3 regions of the Bacillus infantis NRRL B-14911 genome follow, and region 2 is predicted to be linked to each of the others. Evidence: a T-box and tRNA genes for the amino acid it is inferred to sense, from the RefSeq annotation. Region 2 holds a T-box; the other regions hold tRNA genes.

Region 1 (3,242 bases), 2.4 Mb from region 2:
TACAGCTTGTACAGGATAGGTAGGAGCCTTTGAAGCCGGAGCGCCAGCTTCGGTGGAGGCATTGGTGGGATACTACCCTGGCTGTATTGAAATTCTAACCCGCGCCCCTGATCGGGGCGGGAGACAGTGTCAGGCGGGCAGTTTGACTGGGGCGGTCGCCTCCTAAAAAGTAACGGAGGCGCCCAAAGGTTCCCTCAGAATGGTTGGAAATCATTCGCAGAGTGTAAAGGCACAAGGGAGCTTGACTGCGAGACCTACAAGTCGAGCAGGGACGAAAGTCGGGCTTAGTGATCCGGTGGTTCCGCATGGAAGGGCCATCGCTCAACGGATAAAAGCTACCCCGGGGATAACAGGCTTATCTCCCCCAAGAGTCCACATCGACGGGGAGGTTTGGCACCTCGATGTCGGCTCATCGCATCCTGGGGCTGTAGTCGGTCCCAAGGGTTGGGCTGTTCGCCCATTAAAGCGGTACGCGAGCTGGGTTCAGAACGTCGTGAGACAGTTCGGTCCCTATCCGTCGTGGGCGCAGGAAATTTGAGAGGAGCTGTCCTTAGTACGAGAGGACCGGGATGGACGCACCGCTGGTGTACCAGTTGTCTTGCCAAAGGCATCGCTGGGTAGCTATGTGCGGAAGGGATAAGTGCTGAAAGCATCTAAGCATGAAGCCCCCCTCGAGATGAGATTTCCCATAGCGTCAAGCTAGTAAGATCCCTGAAAGATGATCAGGTTGATAGGTCTGAGGTGGAAGCGTGGTGACACGTGGAGCTGACAGATACTAATAGATCGAGGACTTAACCACATTTGATTGCTTTGTAATTCTTCTTCTGCATTATCTAGTTTTGAGGGAATAAAATTTAAAAATTCTCTTGCAAAATAATAAAAAGACGGTATAATAATACTTGTCTTGAAAAAATAGTCTGGTGGCGATAGCGAGAAGGTCACACCCGTTCCCATACCGAACACGGAAGTTAAGCTTCTCAGCGCCGATGGTAGTTGGAGGTTCTCCTCCTGTGAGAGTAGGACGCTGCCGGGCGAAAGTATTCTAATATACTATCATTCCGCAGTAGCTCAGTGGTAGAGCATTCGGCTGTTAACCGAACGGTCGTAGGTTCGAATCCTACCTGCGGAGCCAATTATGGAGAGCTGTCCGAGTGGCCGAAGGAGCACGATTGGAAATCGTGTAGGCGGTTTATAGCTGTCTCAAGGGTTCAAATCCCTTGCTCTCCGCCATTTAAATTATATAATGGCCCCTTGGTCAAGCGGTTAAGACACCGCCCTTTCACGGCGGTAACACGGGTTCGAATCCCGTAGGGGTCACCATTTCGGAGGATTAGCTCAGCTGGGAGAGCATCTGCCTTACAAGCAGAGGGTCGGCGGTTCGATCCCGTCATCCTCCACCATTATAACTTTTTATTGTCGCGGGGTGGAGCAGTCCGGTAGCTCGTCGGGCTCATAACCCGAAGGTCGCAGGTTCAAATCCTGCCCCCGCAATCTGGTCCTGTGGTGTAGCGACGAGCGACACTGCAATGAATATGCTGCGAGTTGCCTCAACGGATTTGCTTCCTTGAGTCATCTGGAAGAGGAAGAGTCAGTCCTGCAGGCTTCTCGGGCATAATCAAGACCCAAATTTATAAAATGGTCCCGTGGTGTAGCGGTTAACATGCCTGCCTGTCACGCAGGAGATCGCGGGTTCGATTCCCGTCGGGACCGCCATTTAAATTTAATTAGGCTCAGTAGCTCAGTCGGTAGAGCAGATTGCTACCTTCATTGAACAGCTCCTGCGGCAATCTGTGAGGAAGTTCGTAAGAACTGACGAACAAAGGACTTAAAGTATAAAAGGTTTTGGATGAAAATTTTATTATGGCTCAGTAGCTCAGTCGGTAGAGCAAAGGACTGAAAATCCTTGTGTCGGCGGTTCGATTCCGTCCTGAGCCACCATTGTTTGTAAGCCGGTTTAGCTCAATTGGTAGAGCAACTGACTTGTAATCAGTAGGTTGGGGGTTCAAGTCCTCTAGCCGGCACCACCTTAACGTGGAGGGGTAGCGAAGTGGCTAAACGCGGCGGACTGTAAATCCGCTCCCTCAGGGTTCGGCGGTTCGAATCCGTCCCCCTCCACCATTCATACAGGGGTATAGTTTAAAGGTAGAACAGAGGTCTCCAAAACCTCCAGTGTGGGTTCGATTCCTACTACCCCTGCCAATTTTATTATGGCGATTGTGGCGAAGTGGTTAACGCATCGGATTGTGGTTCCGACATTCGTGGGTTCGATTCCCATCAGTCGCCCCATTTTTTAATCACAATATTGCATTCTATGCATATCATATTATTGGGCTATAGCCAAGCGGTAAGGCAACGGACTTTGACTCCGTCATGCGTTGGTTCGAATCCAGCTAGCCCAGCCATTTGCGGAAGTAGTTCAGTGGTAGAACATCACCTTGCCAAGGTGGGGGTCGCGGGTTCGAATCCCGTCTTCCGCTCCAAACGTTCTGGCGGCATAGCCAAGAGGTAAGGCAGAGGTCTGCAAAACCTTTATCACCGGTTCGATTCCGGTTGCCGCCTCCATTCCAATTACAGGAAATGGAGAATGAACGATAAATTAAATGATATGCCGGTGTGGCGGAATTGGCAGACGCGCACGACTCAAAATCGTGTTCCTTCTGGAGTGCCGGTTCGACCCCGGCCACCGGTATCATTTTCTTTTTATACAGGGTTTCCTGTTTTTATTTTTGAAAAGGCATCGACAAATTTCAGCAATTTTCGATGCGGGTGTAGTTTAATGGTAAAACCTCAGCCTTCCAAGCTGATGTCGTGGGTTCGATTCCCATCACCCGCTCCATACATAATTTCATCAACGCAGTGTTTCGTTTTCAGAAAACGAAGCATTGCGTTTTTTCTTTGTCTTGATCCCGATAAGGCATGACCCGTGGGTTACGGTAAGATGTCAGCCAGTCTTTCTTCTCTATGAAGAAGTCAAAATTTTCCCCCTCTTTTGGTCAATTATGTTGCCCCTTTTTATTTGATAGCCTCCTATAATAAAAGAAAGCGATTACAAAAGGCGGTGAGAGTAAAATTGGATGCAAAAACAGAGTTGGCTCCCATAAAGGCGGACGCTGTAACAAAGAGAACAAGCAAAAGAAAAGCACGTCTTCGAAGTATATTAATTTATGCGGCTTTTACCGGACCGGCCATTTTATTCTTTGTCCTTATTCAGGTGATACCATTCCTTATGGGTTTATATTATT
Region 2 (3,242 bases):
AAGCTATAATAAGAAAATTGAAAGCTGAAAGATAAAGGAGAGACCGTGTTGAAGCATATTCAATCTGCCAATAATCCGCAGATCAAACAATGGAGGAAGCTGCTGGCCAAGAAAGAGCGCGATAAAACGGGGATGTTTCTTGCTGAAGGATATCACCTGGCGGAAGAAGCCCTAAAGGGAGAAAAAGCCATCGAGCTGATCATCAGTGAAAATGCAGAGCTGCCTGTCCGCTGGGATTACGGCGAGCTGCCGGTAACAATGGTAACCGATGAAATCATCAAATCACTCTCAGACACCGAAACTCCCCAGGGGGTCATCGCGGTATGCAAAGAAGAAAAAACGCCGGCTTCTGTAAAGGGAAGCACCTTCCTGCTGATTGATGCTGTCCAGGATCCAGGCAATCTGGGAACCATGATCAGGACAGCTGATGCTGCTGGAATTGATGCAGTGATAGTCGGGAAAGGCAGTGCAGATATTTATAATCCTAAGGTTCTCCGGTCCGCCCAGGGCAGCCACTTCCATCTTCCGATTATAAGAGGCAGTCTCAATGAGTGGATGGACAGGCTTGAGGAAGAGGAAATACCGGTCTACGGGACTGCGCTTGAAAATGGATCACCATACAAGGAGACCCATCCGGCCGGCCGTTTTGCGCTTCTGGTCGGAAATGAAGGCAGCGGGGTCAGCCCTGAACTGCTTGCGCGGACAGATAAGAATCTTTATATCCCGATATACGGAAAAAGTGAATCGCTCAATGTTGCGGTCGCAGCAGGCATCCTTCTGTATTATCTGAAGAATTGAATTGGGCCAGCAAAAACTTGAAAAGAGTTTGAAACAAAGGGAAGAATATACTATAATAAACAGCAAAACTGCATTACATAAAAAAGCGATGATGGAGAAAAGTAGCTTATAAAAGCTCACCAGGGATAAAATGCCGTGACTGGAAGCATTTTAGAGTATTTTTTAAGTGAAGTTCACCTCCTGAGCTGGCATCGGGAACATTTGCAGACACTGCAAATCGAAAGATGCCCCCGGCACAGCCGTTATCTGAATGAAGCGAACAGCACCTTCTTTGAAAGGCGGCTGTTAATAAGGGTGGTACCGCGAATCCAAAACCTCGTCCCTTAACAGGGAGGGGTTTTTTATTTTGCCTAAAAATATCGCTGTTACGTAAAAAGGAGGAAAAAAGATGCAAGATCGTTTAAAAGAATTGCAGCAGGAAGCTTTAACTTCAGTTGAAAAAGCTGAGAACCTGAAAGAGCTCAATGATATCCGTGTATCTTATCTTGGCAAAAAAGGCCCGATTACTGAAGTCCTGAAAGGGATGGGCAAATTATCGGCGGAAGAGCGTCCGAAAATGGGGGCGCTGGCAAATGAAGTGCGCGACAGCATTTCTTCAGCCATTGAAGAAAAGCAGGAAAAGCTTGAGAGGGCAGCAGTTGAACAAAAGCTGGCCGAAGAGACCATTGATGTGACCCTTCCGGGAAGCCCAGTCAGAACCGGGACTCATCATGCGCTGACGAAAATCGTGGAAGAGATTGAAGACCTGTTCATTGGGATGGGCTATTCAGTAGCGGAAGGCTATGAAGTCGAAAGCGACTATTATAACTTTGAAGCGCTGAACCTGCCGAAAGGGCATCCTGCCAGGGATATGCAGGATTCATTCTATATTACGGAAGAAACGCTTCTCCGTACCCATACCTCTCCTGTGCAGGCGCGCACAATGGAGGCAAATGAAGGGAAAGGGCCTGTCAAAATCATCTGTCCAGGCAAGGTATACCGCCGCGATAACGATGATGCGACTCACTCCCATCAGTTCATGCAGATAGAAGGATTGGTTGTGGCCGAAGGGATCAGCATGGCAGATCTAAAAGGCACGCTTGAGGTCTTTGCTAAAAAGATGTTTGGCGAGGAACGGGAAATCCGCCTCCGCCCGAGCTTCTTCCCGTTCACAGAACCTTCTGTTGAAGTGGATATTTCCTGCAAGATCTGCGGCGGGAAAGGCTGCAGTGTCTGCAAGGGCACCGGCTGGATCGAGGTCCTTGGTGCAGGCATGGTCCATCCGCATGTGCTTGAGATGGCAGGCTATGATCCTAAGAAATATACCGGGTTTGCATTCGGAATGGGCGTAGAGCGGATTGCGATGCTGAAATATGGCATAGATGATATCCGCCATTTTTATACAAACGACATTCGTTTCTTGAAACAATTTTCAGTACAGGAATAGGAGGACTGCTTTATGTTGGTTTCATATAAATGGCTGCAGGAGTATGTAGATTTATCCGGCATCTCCGCAGCACAATTGGCAGAAAAGATTACTAAGAGCGGAATAGAAGTAGAAGGAATCGAAATATTGAACGAAGGCATCAAAGGTGTAGTTGTCGGCCATGTGCTGGAACGCGAGCAGCACCCGAATGCCGACAAGCTGAATAAATGCCTGGTTGATACAGGAGGAGAAGCGCCGGTGCAGATTATCTGCGGCGCGCCTAATGTGGATAAAGGGCAGAAGGTTGCCGTTGCAACAGTCGGCGCTGTCCTGCCGGGCAACTTCAAGATCAAGCGTGCAAAGCTGCGCGGCGAAGAATCCAACGGCATGATCTGCTCTCTTCAGGAGCTTGGAATCGAGAGCAAGCTTGTGGCCAAGGAATTCTCTGAAGGCATCTTTGTTTTCCCGAATGACGTGGAAGTGGGCGAGGATGCGCTTGAAATGCTCAACAGGGATGATCATATCCTGGAACTTGGACTCACCCCGAACCGTGCAGATTGCCTGAGCATGCTCGGCGTAGCTTATGAGGTTGCAGCCATTCTGGGAAGAGAAGTGAAGCTTCCATCCCCGCAGGCAGCCGAATCAGCTGAAAAAGCTTCTGACTATATCACTGTAAATGTAGAAGCCAAGGAAGACAACCCGCTTTATGTGGCAAAGATAATCAAAAACGTGAAAGTCGGCCCTTCGCCTCTATGGATGCAGACGAGGCTGATGGCTGAGGGCATCAGGCCGCATAATAATGTGGTTGATATCACGAACTATGTCCTGCTTGAATACGGTCAGCCGCTCCATGCTTTTGACTATGGGCGCCTTGGCTCCAAAGAAATCCTTGTACGCCGTGCGAATGAAGGTGAAACCATTGTCACGCTGGATGATGCAGAAAGGAAGCTTTCAGCAGAGCATCTTGTCATTACGAATGGAAGTGAGCCTGTAGCGCTTGCAGGTGTAATGGGCGGCGCAAACTCCGAGGTGCAGTCAG
Region 3 (3,242 bases), 210 kb from region 2:
GTCCCCTACAACCCTGACTTCCTTGGCGTTAGGAGCCCATACAGCGAACCTGGTTAGGGTCTTGCCATCTTCAAATATTACGTGGGCACCAAAAAGACGGTGGCTGTCAAAAAGGGTGCCTTCATGAAATAAATGCATCTGATAGTCGGTGGGTAACATCGTTTTCACAGCCATCCTTCTTTCCAACAGATTTTAGTTCATTGACATTCTTTTTTATATTCGTGTTCAATGTAAAAATACCTTGTAAAAATAAATTAAATTTTTCGATATTTTCTCTTATAATTCGATTATTTTTGTAAAATAGAAATGGTTCTAGCGGGAATTGCCTATAATAAGCATATGTTTTTATGAAGGGTGGAATGAAGATGGCAAATCAGGAAGAAGAATTTCTCCTGCGGGAGAGAGAGGCTGCTGAAGAAAAACTGCCGCTGTTCGGTCCTGCAGATGGAAAAATCCTGGCGACAGGAGATATGTTCCGGGGGCCTTATACAGGAGTTGTTTCGGATATAGATCTAAATAATCCGGGAAACCGGCTGCAAAACAATGAAGAGCTTCCAGATTAAGCATCAAGCAAATGCTTAAAAGAAAATAATGCATACAAAAAAGCTGCCAGCATGATGCTGACAGCTTTTTTGTATGACCCCTACGGGATTCGAACCCGTGTTACCGCCGTGAAAGGGCGGTGTCTTAACCGCTTGACCAAGGGGCCTTATGGCGGAGAAGGAGGGATTTGAACCCTCGCGCCGGTTGCCCGACCTACACCCTTAGCAGGGGCGCCTCTTCAGCCACTTGAGTACTTCCCCATAGATTGGCTCCGCAGGCAGGACTCGAACCTGCGACCGTTCGGTTAACAGCCGAATGCTCTACCACTGAGCTACTGCGGAATGGTGGGCCTAAATGGACTCGAACCATCGACCTCACGCTTATCAGGCGTGCGCTCTAACCAGCTGAGCTATAGGCCCACTTTGGAGCGGGTGATGGGAATCGAACCCACGACATCAGCTTGGAAGGCTGAGGTTTTACCATTAAACTACACCCGCAATTTTATGGGGCGACTGATGGGAATCGAACCCACGAATGTCGGAACCACAATCCGATGCGTTAACCACTTCGCCACAATCGCCACTGTTCAATGCTATTAGATAAAATAATAAATGGTGGCTCAGGACGGAATCGAACCGCCGACACAAGGATTTTCAGTCCTTTGCTCTACCGACTGAGCTACTGAGCCACAATAAAATTCACTTCCTAAACCTTGTATGGTTTAAGTCCTTTGTTCATCAATTCTCACGGACTTCCTTACAGATTGCCGCAGAAGCTTTTCAGATAAGGTATCAAACTGCTCTACCGACTGAGCTGCTGAGCTATACTGGATATGGATTGTACAAGTGAAAATGGCGGTCCCGACGGGAATCGAACCCGCGATCTCCTGCGTGACAGGCAGGCATGTTAACCGCTACACCACGGGACCAGTATTGCGGGGGCAGGATTTGAACCTGCGACCTTCGGGTTATGAGCCCGACGAGCTACCGGACTGCTCCACCCCGCGACGATAAAAATCATTCAAAAATATAATGGAGGAGGTAGAGGGATTCGAACCCCCGCGCGGTGTTACCCGCCTGTCGGTTTTCAAGACCGATCCCTTCAGCCAGACTTGGGTATACCTCCATATTTCAAGTAAATGGTGGACCTTGTAGGACTCGAACCTACGACCGGACGGTTATGAGCCGTCTGCTCTAACCAGCTGAGCTAAAGGTCCTTAATTTGGTAGCGGCGGAGGGGATCGAACCCCCGACCTCACGGGTATGAACCGTACGCTCTAGCCAGCTGAGCTACACCGCCAAATCAAGTATTTTTTATAAGGTTATATGGTGGAGCCTAGCGGGATCGAACCGCTGACCTCCTGCGTGCAAAGCAGGCGCTCTCCCAGCTGAGCTAAGGCCCCATATTAATTTTAAAATGGTCGGGAAGACAGGATTCGAACCTGCGACCCCTTGGTCCCAAACCAAGTGCTCTACCAAGCTGAGCTACTCCCCGTCATGTAAATGATAAGCGTCGAATCTCTTCAGTGCTTCCTTATTCACATCATCCTGCAATAGCAGTCAGGTGTTCACTCGTTGGCTTATATTCTGGCTTTCATTACATAAATAGTATGGCGCGCCCGAAAGGAGTCGAACCCATAACCTTCTGATCCGTAGTCAGACGCTCTATCCAATTGAGCTACGGGCGCATAGTTAAAATAAAATTAATGGTGCCGAGGACCGGAATCGAACCGGTACGGTAGTCACCTACCGCAGGATTTTAAGTCCTGTGCGTCTGCCAGTTCCGCCACCCCGGCAATCTCTGGAGCGGAAGACGGGATTCGAACCCGCGACCCCCACCTTGGCAAGGTGATGTTCTACCACTGAACTACTTCCGCATATAAAATTGGTGCGGGTGAAGGGAGTCGAACCCCCACGCCTTGCGGCGCCAGATCCTAAGTCTGGTGCGTCTGCCAATTCCGCCACACCCGCATAATTCATTACTAGAGATTGAATGGTGAGCCATGAAGGACTCGAACCTTCGACCCTCTGATTAAAAGTCAGATGCTCTACCGACTGAGCTAATGGCTCATTTGAAACTGGTGCCGGCTAGAGGACTTGAACCCCCAACCTACTGATTACAAGTCAGTTGCTCTACCAATTGAGCTAAACCGGCAATTATGGTGGAGGATGACGGGATCGAACCGCCGACCCTCTGCTTGTAAGGCAGATGCTCTCCCAGCTGAGCTAATCCTCCATATTAAAGCCCGGCAGCGTCCTACTCTCACAGGAGGAGAACCTCCAACTACCATCGGCGCTGAGAAGCTTAACTTCCGTGTTCGGTATGGGAACGGGTGTGACCTTCTCGCTATCGCCACCAGACTATTTTTTCAAGACAAGTATTATTATATCATCTTGTTTTTGTTTTGCAAGGGATTTTTTAAAATTTTTATTCCCTCAAAACTAGATAATGCAGAAGAAGAATTACAAAGCAATCAAATGTGGTTAAGTCCTCGATCTATTAGTATCTGTCAGCTCCACGTGTCACCACGCTTCCACCTCAGACCTATCAACCTGATCATCTTTCAGGGATCTTACTAGCTTGACGCTATGGGAAATCTCATCTCGAGGGGGGCTTCATGCTTAGATGCTTTCAGCACTTATCCCTTCCGCACATAGCTACCCAGCGATGCCTTTGGCAAGACAACTGGTACACCAGCG

What was found. The T-box of region 2 lies ahead of pheS (phenylalanine--tRNA ligase subunit alpha). A T-box ahead of a tRNA ligase gene usually reads a tRNA of that ligase, here a tRNA-Phe.
Region 1: it has a tRNA-Phe gene. The T-box ahead of pheS (phenylalanine--tRNA ligase subunit alpha) is inferred to sense a tRNA for this amino acid. The anticodon was not compared.
Region 3: it has a tRNA-Phe gene. The T-box ahead of pheS (phenylalanine--tRNA ligase subunit alpha) is inferred to sense a tRNA for this amino acid. The anticodon was not compared.

The regions. Positions count from the first base shown of each region.
Region 1 covers NC_022524.1:1,038,037-1,041,278, forward strand. The annotation lists rRNA gene N288_RS05445 (23S ribosomal RNA) at 1-799, shown strand, start outside; rRNA gene rrf (5S ribosomal RNA) at 917-1,033, shown strand; tRNA gene N288_RS05455 (tRNA-Asn) at 1,058-1,132, shown strand; tRNA gene N288_RS05460 (tRNA-Ser) at 1,138-1,230, shown strand; tRNA gene N288_RS05465 (tRNA-Glu) at 1,246-1,320, shown strand; tRNA gene N288_RS05470 (tRNA-Val) at 1,325-1,400, shown strand; tRNA gene N288_RS05475 (tRNA-Met) at 1,418-1,491, shown strand; tRNA gene N288_RS05480 (tRNA-Asp) at 1,638-1,713, shown strand; tRNA gene N288_RS05485 (tRNA-Phe) at 1,863-1,938, shown strand; tRNA gene N288_RS05490 (tRNA-Thr) at 1,949-2,024, shown strand; tRNA gene N288_RS05495 (tRNA-Tyr) at 2,034-2,118, shown strand; tRNA gene N288_RS05500 (tRNA-Trp) at 2,126-2,199, shown strand; tRNA gene N288_RS05505 (tRNA-His) at 2,211-2,286, shown strand; tRNA gene N288_RS05510 (tRNA-Gln) at 2,328-2,402, shown strand; tRNA gene N288_RS05515 (tRNA-Gly) at 2,406-2,480, shown strand; tRNA gene N288_RS05520 (tRNA-Cys) at 2,489-2,562, shown strand; tRNA gene N288_RS05525 (tRNA-Leu) at 2,608-2,689, shown strand; tRNA gene N288_RS05530 (tRNA-Gly) at 2,763-2,836, shown strand; gene N288_RS05535 (carbohydrate ABC transporter permease) at 3,071-3,242, shown strand, end outside.
Region 2 covers NC_022524.1:3,572,036-3,575,277, reverse strand. The annotation lists gene N288_RS18050 (TrmH family RNA methyltransferase) at 49-798, shown strand; T-box leader at 878-1,125, shown strand; gene pheS (phenylalanine--tRNA ligase subunit alpha) at 1,187-2,224, shown strand; gene pheT (phenylalanine--tRNA ligase subunit beta) at 2,237-3,242, shown strand, end outside.
Region 3 covers NC_022524.1:3,778,089-3,781,330, forward strand. The annotation lists gene glgB (1,4-alpha-glucan branching protein GlgB) at 1-174, opposite strand, end outside; gene N288_RS19005 (hypothetical protein) at 366-563, shown strand; tRNA gene N288_RS19010 (tRNA-Glu) at 638-709, opposite strand; tRNA gene N288_RS19015 (tRNA-Ser) at 713-803, opposite strand; tRNA gene N288_RS19020 (tRNA-Asn) at 810-884, opposite strand; tRNA gene N288_RS19025 (tRNA-Ile) at 886-962, opposite strand; tRNA gene N288_RS19030 (tRNA-Gly) at 967-1,040, opposite strand; tRNA gene N288_RS19035 (tRNA-His) at 1,048-1,123, opposite strand; tRNA gene N288_RS19040 (tRNA-Phe) at 1,156-1,231, opposite strand; tRNA gene N288_RS19045 (tRNA-Asp) at 1,396-1,471, opposite strand; tRNA gene N288_RS19050 (tRNA-Met) at 1,476-1,549, opposite strand; tRNA gene N288_RS19055 (tRNA-Ser) at 1,576-1,668, opposite strand; tRNA gene N288_RS19060 (tRNA-Ile) at 1,683-1,759, opposite strand; tRNA gene N288_RS19065 (tRNA-Met) at 1,766-1,842, opposite strand; tRNA gene N288_RS19070 (tRNA-Ala) at 1,870-1,945, opposite strand; tRNA gene N288_RS19075 (tRNA-Pro) at 1,961-2,037, opposite strand; tRNA gene N288_RS19080 (tRNA-Arg) at 2,154-2,230, opposite strand; tRNA gene N288_RS19085 (tRNA-Leu) at 2,250-2,338, opposite strand; tRNA gene N288_RS19090 (tRNA-Gly) at 2,345-2,419, opposite strand; tRNA gene N288_RS19095 (tRNA-Leu) at 2,429-2,513, opposite strand; tRNA gene N288_RS19100 (tRNA-Lys) at 2,537-2,612, opposite strand; tRNA gene N288_RS19105 (tRNA-Thr) at 2,622-2,697, opposite strand; tRNA gene N288_RS19110 (tRNA-Val) at 2,703-2,778, opposite strand; rRNA gene rrf (5S ribosomal RNA) at 2,787-2,903, opposite strand; rRNA gene N288_RS19120 (23S ribosomal RNA) at 3,023-3,242, opposite strand, start outside.